Regions from separate parts of the Fulvivirga sp. genome, predicted to be linked through region 1. Evidence: riboswitches for the same ligand, from Rfam matches in the RefSeq annotation. Region 1 holds a riboswitch; the other holds the start of a gene.
The links. Region 1 has a riboswitch for S-adenosylmethionine ahead of metH (methionine synthase). Riboswitches for the same ligand answer to the same signal wherever they lie in the genome.
Positions count from the first base shown of each region.

Region 2: it holds a riboswitch for S-adenosylmethionine, as region 1 does, so the genes downstream of both, RIB54_RS07195 (trans-sulfuration enzyme family protein) here and metH (methionine synthase) in region 1, are expected to answer to the same signal.

Region 1 covers NZ_JAVJQL010000006.1:26,341-31,228, reverse strand. The annotation lists gene RIB54_RS01550 (bifunctional folylpolyglutamate synthase/dihydrofolate synthase) at 1-1,070, shown strand, start outside; gene trmB (tRNA (guanosine(46)-N7)-methyltransferase TrmB) at 1,084-1,743, shown strand; gene RIB54_RS01540 (hypothetical protein) at 1,761-2,204, opposite strand; SAM riboswitch class I at 2,601-2,714, shown strand; gene metH (methionine synthase) at 2,800-4,888, shown strand, end outside.
Region 2 covers NZ_JAVJQL010000013.1:19,913-24,800, forward strand. The annotation lists gene thrA (bifunctional aspartate kinase/homoserine dehydrogenase I) at 1-763, opposite strand, end outside; gene RIB54_RS07195 (trans-sulfuration enzyme family protein) at 763-1,938, opposite strand; SAM riboswitch class I at 2,060-2,164, opposite strand; gene RIB54_RS07200 (glutamate synthase-related protein) at 2,428-4,152, shown strand; gene RIB54_RS07205 (LytR/AlgR family response regulator transcription factor) at 4,204-4,888, shown strand, end outside.

The DNA of each region.
Region 1 (4,888 bases):
TCATGCAAAAGGCAGGCTATAAAACGGGTCTTTATACCTCTCCACATTTAAAATCTTTTACAGAACGGATAAAAATCAACGGAGTAGAGATTACTAAAGAGGCTGTGGTTGAATTCGTGGATTTGATAAAGCCTTTAATAGAGGAGATCAAGCCTTCCTTTTTTGAGATTACGGTAGCCATGTGTTTTCATTATTTCGCAAAAGAGCAGGTTGATATTGCCATTATAGAAGTTGGTATGGGTGGCAGGTTGGATTCAACCAATGTCATCATTCCTGAGGTTTCGCTCATTACTAACATTAGCAATGATCATCAGCAATGGCTTGGGAATGATATAACAACGATAGCCGGGGAAAAAGCTGGCATCATCAAGGAGAATATTCCAGTTGTGATAAGTGAGCGCCAGCCTGAAATTGAAGGTGTTTTTGTTAAAAGGGCAAAGCAGCTAAATTCATACCTCTATTTCGCTGAAGATTATGTTCAAGTAGGCACCAACGAAGGGTTAGTCATTAGAACTGACAATATGGAGGTTAATGTTCATCATGTTCAAGAGGCTGCATATCAACAAAGGAATTTGAAAGGAGTGATTAAAGTTGTTGAGATTCTGAGAGATAGAGGGTTTGATGTGAATGAGAGTGCGATTGTTGCAGGAGTGGAAGAAGCTTTTGCAATAACAGGCCTAAAAGGACGCTGGCAAAAACTAGGATCAAAACCATTGAAATATTGTGATGTAGGACATAATGAGGCTGGACTTAGATATGTGATTAACCAAATCAAAAATTACACATTTGATAAGCTTCATATTGTTATCGGTGTAGTCAATGATAAAGAGCTCACCTCAGTTATGCAGCTACTACCTAAAGAGGCTCAGTATTACTTCTGCCAGGCTGATATACCCAGAGCATTACCTGCATCCAAACTACAGCAAGTAGCCAGTGAATATGACCTGATTGGTTATTGTATTCCCAATGTTAATAAAGCCATTGAGGTAGCTGAAAATAATGCCTCAGAAAATGATTTCATTTTTATAGGAGGCAGTAACTTTGTGGTTGCAGAAATTGAAGGTCTATAAAATTTAATCCTGAATGAGTAGAGGAAAGCTAAAGCGTTTTGCTGAGATAGCAGAGCGAGCTAACGTTATTGAGCCAAGTAAAGCAATCTATGAGCATGTAAAAGGTAATTGGCACAAAGATGTGTTTATAAACGACAATCCTATTACACTGGAGCTTGCTTGTGGTAGAGGCGAATATACTATTGGTTTAGGAAGACTTTTTCCTAATAACAACCACATTGGCATTGATATTAAAGGAGACAGGATATGGAAGGGCAGTGCCATAGCTGAAGAAGAGGGGTTGGAGAATGTGGCTTTTTTAAGAACGCATTTGCTAGAACTTAATAACTTTTTCGAACCAGGAGAGGTCAATGAAATATGGATAACATTTCCTGACCCAAGGCCAAGGGATAGGGATGAAAAACGAAGGGTCACTCATTCGAGATTTTTAGATATCTACAAATCAATAATTTCAAAAAATGGCATAGTTAGACTCAAAACTGATAACACAGGCTTGTTTGACTATACACTGGAAGTATTAAAGTCGCGAGAGGATATCAAAGATTTACATTTTACTCATGATCTATATCATTCTGAATATGTAAGTGAATGCCATGATATAAGGACAAGGTATGAGCAAAAGTTTAGTGCTGAAGGTCATGATATCAAATACTTAAGATTTGCATTTTTATGACCTTCAACTAATTGGTGCTAGAGGCTAAACAGTGCTCCGAACATAATACTTCCAAAGAAGATCATTATATAAAAAACCAAAACTATCGCCAGCAGAATGCCCATGAATTTGTAATGGGATTTTAAATATTTAAATGCGTACTCCACTTCCTGCTCAGACTTCGTAACAATGCCAATTTTCATGTGCGATGAGAATTTATACAAATAGTAAATTGGGAAAAAGTAAATTGCTGCTATAACAAGATAAATTACAGTAGCAAAACCTTTTGAAATGGGCATTGACGAACCAGTGGGAAGGTTGCTCATCACAGAACCAATAAATAATGCTATCAGTACCATCAGTGCTACAAAAACAAAACCCACAATGGAAATGAACATTGTCCATTTTCTGGTCTCGTTAAGATTCTTTAAGGATTGATCAGTAAGTTTTACACCTTCATTTGATTCGTACGATTCCATCATCTATAGTTTAAGGTTGAAAAAAATGTTACACCGGAAGTAAAAATAAAATTATTGACTGCATTTCCTCTCATTTTAATTTTAAATTTGCACTGCCCGTAAGGCTTGACCGTGTTTTTTAAACCTAACATTAAAAACAATACCGAGTGAGCCTTTTTCCAAAACAAGGCCTCATCTTGTATCGGCTTAGCCGATACGGGACCTCGTCAGCCAACTGGCTGTCAGGATAACAGTGGACTGTTGCGGTTGTTTAGGCAGCTCAAATCCTGTCGAATCAGGGGTTTAAAACAACCTTTTGACGCCTTACGGGTTATTTTTGGACTATTAATTTTGACAATTGAGATTTTAGGTGCAGATTGTTAAAATAGTAATATATTTGAAGTTAAGTTCTTTGTGATAATCTTATCAAGAAAGGCAGAGGGAAATGGCCCTATGAAGCCTTGGCAACCATGTCATTAAACTGGCAAAGGTGCTAATTCCACCCTTACACGTTGTGTTAAGGAAAGATAAGTCAGTATAAGCCTTCATTATTATAAAAATATTATGAGCTCTTCTGACCTATCAGAAGAGCTTTTTTTTTGTTTACTTTTTAGATTTTATGACTTTAAAACATCAATCATATTTAAAGCTAAGCGGCCTTGAGCCGCTGCTCGTTACCCCTGAAACCAATTTTGTGAATATTGGCGAGCGCACCAATGTCACAGGCTCAAAGAAGTTTTTAAACCTGATAAAGGAGGGTGACTATGACACAGCACTTGAAATTGCCCGCGAACAGGTAGAAGGTGGTGCTCAGATCATTGATATAAATATGGATGAAGGTATGCTTGATGGCGAGCATGCCATGGTCACTTTCCTTAACCTTATAGCTTCTGAGCCCGACATAGCCAGGGTGCCGATAATGATAGACTCTTCTAAATGGCACATTATTGAAGCTGGTTTAAAATGCATTCAGGGTAAAGGAGTAGTAAATTCCATCAGCTTAAAATCTGGAGAAGCCGAATTTATTGAGCAGGCTAAAAAGGTCAAAAGGTATGGTGCTGCCGTAGTGGTGATGGCTTTTGATGAAGATGGCCAGGCTGATACTTATCAGCGAAGGATAGACATTTGTAAAAGGTCATATGATATTTTGGTGAATCAGGTGAAATTTCCCGCTCACGATATCATTTTTGATCCTAACATTTTTCCTGTGGCTACAGGGATGGAAGAGCATCGCAAGAATGCACTGGATTTCTTTGGTGCAGCAAAGTGGATCAGGGAAAATTTACCAGGGGCACATGTTAGTGGGGGTGTGAGTAATGTGTCTTTTTCCTTTAGGGGAAATAACCCTGTTCGTGAGGCCATGCATTCTGCATTCCTGTATCATGGTATAAACCATGGTATGGATATGGGTATTGTAAACCCATCCATGCTGGAGGTCTACGATGAGATACCTAAAGACTTATTGGAGAAGGTGGAAGATGTATTGCTTGACAGAAGGGAAGATGCTACAGAAAGGCTACTTGAATTTGCTGATGGTGTCAAGGGTGGTCAAAAGAAAAAGGTCGCTGATGATGCGTGGAGAAGCGAGTCTGTGGAGTCAAGGCTGTCGCACGCTTTAATCAAAGGTATTATTGAATTCATTGATGAAGATACTGAAGAAGCCCGTGTGAAATATAACAGTCCATTGAGGGTAATAGAAGGGCCATTGATGGACGGGATGAATATCGTTGGAGACCTTTTTGGTTCAGGTAAAATGTTTTTGCCTCAGGTAGTGAAAAGTGCCAGAGTGATGAAAAAGGCTGTTGCTTATTTGGAGCCTTACATGGAGGAGGAGAAAAGAAGGAACAATACCCCCAAGGCTGGCAATAAGATTCTTTTAGCTACAGTTAAAGGAGACGTTCATGATATTGGTAAAAATATCGTGGGAGTGGTATTGGCTTGCAATAACTATGAAATCATTGACCTCGGTGTGATGGTTCCTGCTCAAAAGATCATTGATGCAGCCATAGAGCACGAGGTTATAGCGATAGGCCTTAGTGGTCTTATTACACCTTCATTAGACGAAATGGTGCATGTAGCGAAGGAAATGGAAAGGAAGCAACTCAATATTCCTTTGCTAATAGGAGGTGCAACTACGTCAAGAATTCATACTGCTGTTAAAATAGACCAAAATTATAGCGGGGCGGTTGTTCATGTATTGGATGCTTCCAGAAGTGTTCCTGTAGTAGGTGAATTAGTAAGCGGGAAAACCAGGGAAGCTTTTCATAAAAATGTGAAAAGCGAATATGAAGCCCTTAGAACGGACCATGCCTCAAAGCAGTCGGCTAAGAACTATATTTCCTTCGCCCAAGCTCAAGCCAATAAGGTAAACATAGATTGGTCAGAGTATAAGCCCACTAAACCTGCGTTAATTGGACGTAAGGTTATCGATGACTATCCTTTGGAAGAAATCAGGCCATATATTGATTGGACTCCTTTTTTCCAAACCTGGATGCTTAAAGGTAAGTACCCACAAATATTTGATAATCAAATGATTGGGAAAGAAGCAAAGAAGCTTTTTGACGATGCCAATGCGATGCTGGATGAAATTATAGCCAATAAATCACTCAAGGCTCAAGCGGTTATTGGCTTGTTTCCTGCTCATAATACCGGTGATGATGTCATAATTAATGATGAAGGCAAAGAAGTGGAATTCCACTTTCTTCGTC
Region 2 (4,888 bases), on a different contig from region 1:
TGTTTCTGCCAATATGGTGACTGTCAAGACATTTTGTTAAGTAGTAATAGCAAAGTGCATTAAACCTGTTTACAAATTTTTCGCCCTGATATTGCATATAGCTAGATGATTTAAAATCATCTACTTTTTCCTCAATATCGGTTTGGGTATTTATAAAAGCATTGGATGTTCTGTATGTTAATAGTGCCATTGATCTGGCTGCTTTCATACCTGCCACACCACCGTCTTCAGTACCAAAACTTGGGTCTGACTGCATAGCTATTCGCTGAGACTCATGTACGGCAATACCCCAGGCAGATTCTTTGGAGCATGATGCCACAAGAATTAAGTGGTCAATTGTGCCTTTGAAAGAATAGCTGAATTCCAATGCCTGATTGCCACCAAATGAACCACCAATGGCTGTATGGATTTTATGTATATCCAAATGTTCAGCAAGAAGCTGCTGAGATTTTACAACATCACGGACTGAAAATTGAGGAAAATCCAAGTCGGTTGGTTTTGTGCTGCCATATGGGGAGCCTATTGAGTTCGCACAGATTATAAAATAGTCTTTAGGGTCATAAAACCCGCCATCGCCAAATAACTTAGGCCACCAATCTAGCACATCGGTATTCGCAGAAATTGAATGAAAAACCCAAATAACATTTGAGCCATCAGCATTTCTATCACCGAATGTGTGGTATGCTAGTTTGAGGTTATTAATAACCTTTCCATTTTCCAATTCAAATGGATTTTCAAAATTGTAATACTGAAGTTCTTGCATTATTTAGACTTTGTTAGTGCCTGGTCAATATCTGAGATAATATCATCGATATGTTCCAACCCTACTGAAAAACGTAAAAAACCTGGTGTTATGCCTACTTTTAACTGATCCTCTAAGCTCATTTTTGAGTGAGTAGTAGAAGAGGGGTGTGTAGCAATACTTCGTGTGTCACCAAGATTAGCTGTCAACGAGAGCATATTTAACGAGTTTAAAAATTTAGTGCCTCGCTCAAGACCTCCTTTAATTACGCACCCTACAAGTCCACCACCTTTGGTCATTTGCTTTTTGGCCAAATCATATTGAGGATAGGATTCGTGGTGTGGATAAACTACTACTTCAATAGCCTCATGACCTGATAAAAAATCGGCAAGAGCAGAGGCATTATCGCAGTGCCTGTCCATTCGCACGGCAAGCGTCTCTAAACTCTTTGAAAGCACCCAGGCATTAAATGGGGATAAACTGGCTCCTGTTCTACGGATGTAGTCGTAACATATTTTCACATACTCTTCACTTCCGAGAATTGCTCCTCCTAAAACCCTGCCTTGCCCGTCAATATATTTGGTGGCAGAGTGTATAACTAAGTCGGCTTTGTAATGAACTGGTTTCTGAAGGTATGGAGTTGCAAAACAGTTATCTACAGAGAATATGATATCATTTTCTTTGCAGAGGTCACCGATGAATTCCAAATCCGCTGATTTCAAGGTTGGATTTGATGGCGTTTCCACATAAATCATTCTAGTGTTTGGGCGAATGGCCTTTTTGTAAGATTCATTATCATCAACATCCACAAAAGTGTGCTCAATGCCCATGTTGGGAAACACATTGGTCAGCACATATCTGGAATTACCAAAAATTGCCCCTGAAGAAACAATGTGGTCACCTGACTTTAAAAGTGCGGCCATACTATTAAACACTGCAGCCATGCCCGAGGCGGTAGCTACGCCAGCTTCACATTCTTCCAAAAGGCAGAGTTTGTCAATAAACTCATCTGTATTAGGGTTGGAAAATCTTGAATATAAATTTCCTTCAACCTCATTATTAAATAGCTGTGCACCATGCTCAGCTGAATCAAAAGTAAAGCTCGATGTCATGTAGATAGGTGCGGAGTGCTCTTTTTGAGCAGTCTTTTCCATCTGAGTGCGTATTGCTAGTGTTTCAAATTTGTCTCTTTTCATAATAGAAAATATTAATTGAAATCCTCACGGATATTCCATTAGCATTTAATAAATCATCATGAAAAGTTTCGTAAGACAGGCCTTTGATTGATAGGCCAAAAGAGTATCGGAAAATTCTTCTGACTTATCTCTATTGCATAGTTTGCAATTGGAATTAGCACCTTCTTAATGACTAAGGGTTGCTAAGGTTTCAAAGGGCCAATCCCTCCACCTTTCTCGATAAGTTATGTAAATGAACGTTTTGTTAGAACGATGCAAATATATGGCTGTTTTTCTCATTTCCCATTAAATAACTAAAAGTTAATTGCGATTCAATAATCCGAACGTCCTCAGACCTCTTCAAACAGGCTAATGGAAGCGGAAATTGAATAAACTAATTGTAAAGACAATTTTTAGTGCCGCTTAAATGTGTTAGTAGCTAATTTTCAGCTTCTTACGTTGTAAATGAGAGATTTTCATGCTAGCTTATAAATTTAAATACCTTTAAAAATGGCTACAGAAAGAAAATTTCATCAACAGAGCATTTCAAAAGCTCCAACACTGGTTGGGTTCCTCAGTAATTTTAATGCCTATACCATAAGTTGGTTTCTACTATCCAGTGCAGTTACTGCTGTGTACGGTTACTATTTTCAAAAGGCAACATTAGAAAATGTTGGGGTGTTAAAATGGGCTGCAACATTAACAGGTGAGTTCATCATTTTTGCTGTAATCGTTGGTGTCATTATTCTTTTCATCCATGATAAAAGGCAGACTGAGAATCCAATTCAACGATTGTTTCCAGTTATAATCTGGGGAAGGAAGATGCTTGTGAAAATGGGGCCATTGTTACGTCAATACCTCTTTCTCAACGATCAGGAAGAAACACCCTATAACAGAATAACCAGAAACTGGGTGCATGAAACTTCCAATGGTGTAAGAAATACCATTGGCTTCGGTAGCCAAATTGATATGGATAAAGTAGGCACTACATTGATAATGCCAGCAACATTTACCAATACTAAAATTAAAACAGGAGAGGAGACAGGTAGAACCTATAAGAAAATAATAGGGAAGCATACAGGAGTGGAACCGGTTGTTTTAAATCATTTTGTTCATATAAGTGCGATGTCTTACGGTGCATTGTCTTACAGAGCTCATGCGGCACTCAATAAGGGAGCAAAAATGGCGGGTATTTTCCATAATACAGGCGAAGGATCACTGGCGCCTTGTCATGAATATGGAGGTGGGGATTTGATATTTCAAATAGGAACAGCCAAGTACGGCATAAGGGATGAAGAGGGTAATATGGATGATAAGTTACTTGAGCAGATGGCTAATCACCCCCAGGTTAAGATGTTTGAAATTAAGTTGGCTCAAGGAGCTAAGCCTGGTAAAGGCGGAATGCTTTTGAAGGAAAAAATTACCGAGGAAATTGCCAACATCAGGAAAATACCTATGGGCAAGGATGCCTACGCGCCAGCACGTCACAAGGAGTTTAGTGATGTTGATGGACTTTTTGATTTTATAGATCATGTTAGAAAGATCACCAAAAAGCCTACTGGTATAAAAATGGTAATAGGCCATACTGCTGAGATAGAAGCCATAGCGGACAAAATGAGCAAAGAGCCCGGTAGAGGTCCTGACTATATTGTAATTGATGGTGGTGATGGCGGTACTGGAGCAGCACCTTATGTACTTAGCTCTTATTCTGGCTTACCAATGAAACAAGCACTAGCTGTGGCGGATTGGGCCTTTAAAAGACACAAGGTGCGTGATAAGGTGGTGATTTTTGCTAGTGGTAAGGTAGCTACCCCAATTGAAATAGCTGTAGCCATGGCGCTGGGCGCGGATGCCATATATATGGCCAGAGGGTTTATGTTATCATTAGGCTGTATCCAAGCCTTGGAGTGTCATACCAACAATTGCCCAACAGGTATTGCAACTCAAAACAGGCGTTTGGAAAAGGCTTTGGATATTGAAGCCGCAGCTAAACGTGTAGCTACTTATGCTGATGCACTGTATAAAGAAACACAAATGCTTGCCGAGTCTTGCGGTTATGAAACACCTAGCGACATTACTCCTGATGATATAATGGTGGTGACTTCTCCTGGGCATTTGGATTACCTTTCTGAGCTTCACGGCATTTCTGCTTATGAAGCCAGCCTGGAACGCAAGAAAGCCAAAGAAAGAGGTATGACTGTCGGGGAAATGAAGATGCAGGAGGATGAAGTTTAGGGTTGTGGCTTTATAAACAACACTATCAGGCTTTTTGGAGTATAATAAATCATGCTTAAAAACTTATTGCTGTTTGCTATTTCATTAGTGGTTTTAATATTTTTTGAATCAGCTCAACAGTATTACTATATAGACTCATTTGACCTGCATCCGCAAGGAACAATCGTCACCTTTGGAGAGATTTTAAACCTCCAGTTGGTTTGGTGGATGGTGTGGTCAGCTATAGCTGCCGGACTCTTTTATTATCTATTTAACCATCCTATAGAAAATTTTAATGGTAAATCTTTATTAAGATTGTCAGGTTTAGTAATAGCCACTTTTTTAATTACTGTTACAATGTATGCGGTGATACAAGTCTTCAAAAGTGGAGGTGAAGTTTCTTTTATTGAAGTTGTGATATTTAAAGTGTTTCAGAAAGCTCCCATCGGCCTTATTGCCTATGGTTTTATGGTCATCATGGTTCACCTTTATCTCAACAAAAGAGAGTTTGAGGTGCTGGTTGAAAACATGACAACTCTGGAAGATGAGATGAAGGAAATAAAGGAGAGCCAGAGTATCAAGGTTTTGTCAACTAAGATTGGTGATTCAAGGCAGGTAATAAAGCTTGATGAGATTGTGCAAATAGAAGCTAATGACTACTGTGTGGATGTTCATACTTCAGGAGGTAAAAAATATGTAATGCGAACATCCTTAAAAACATTAGAAAAAAAGCTGCCTGCTTACTTTTTCAGAATCC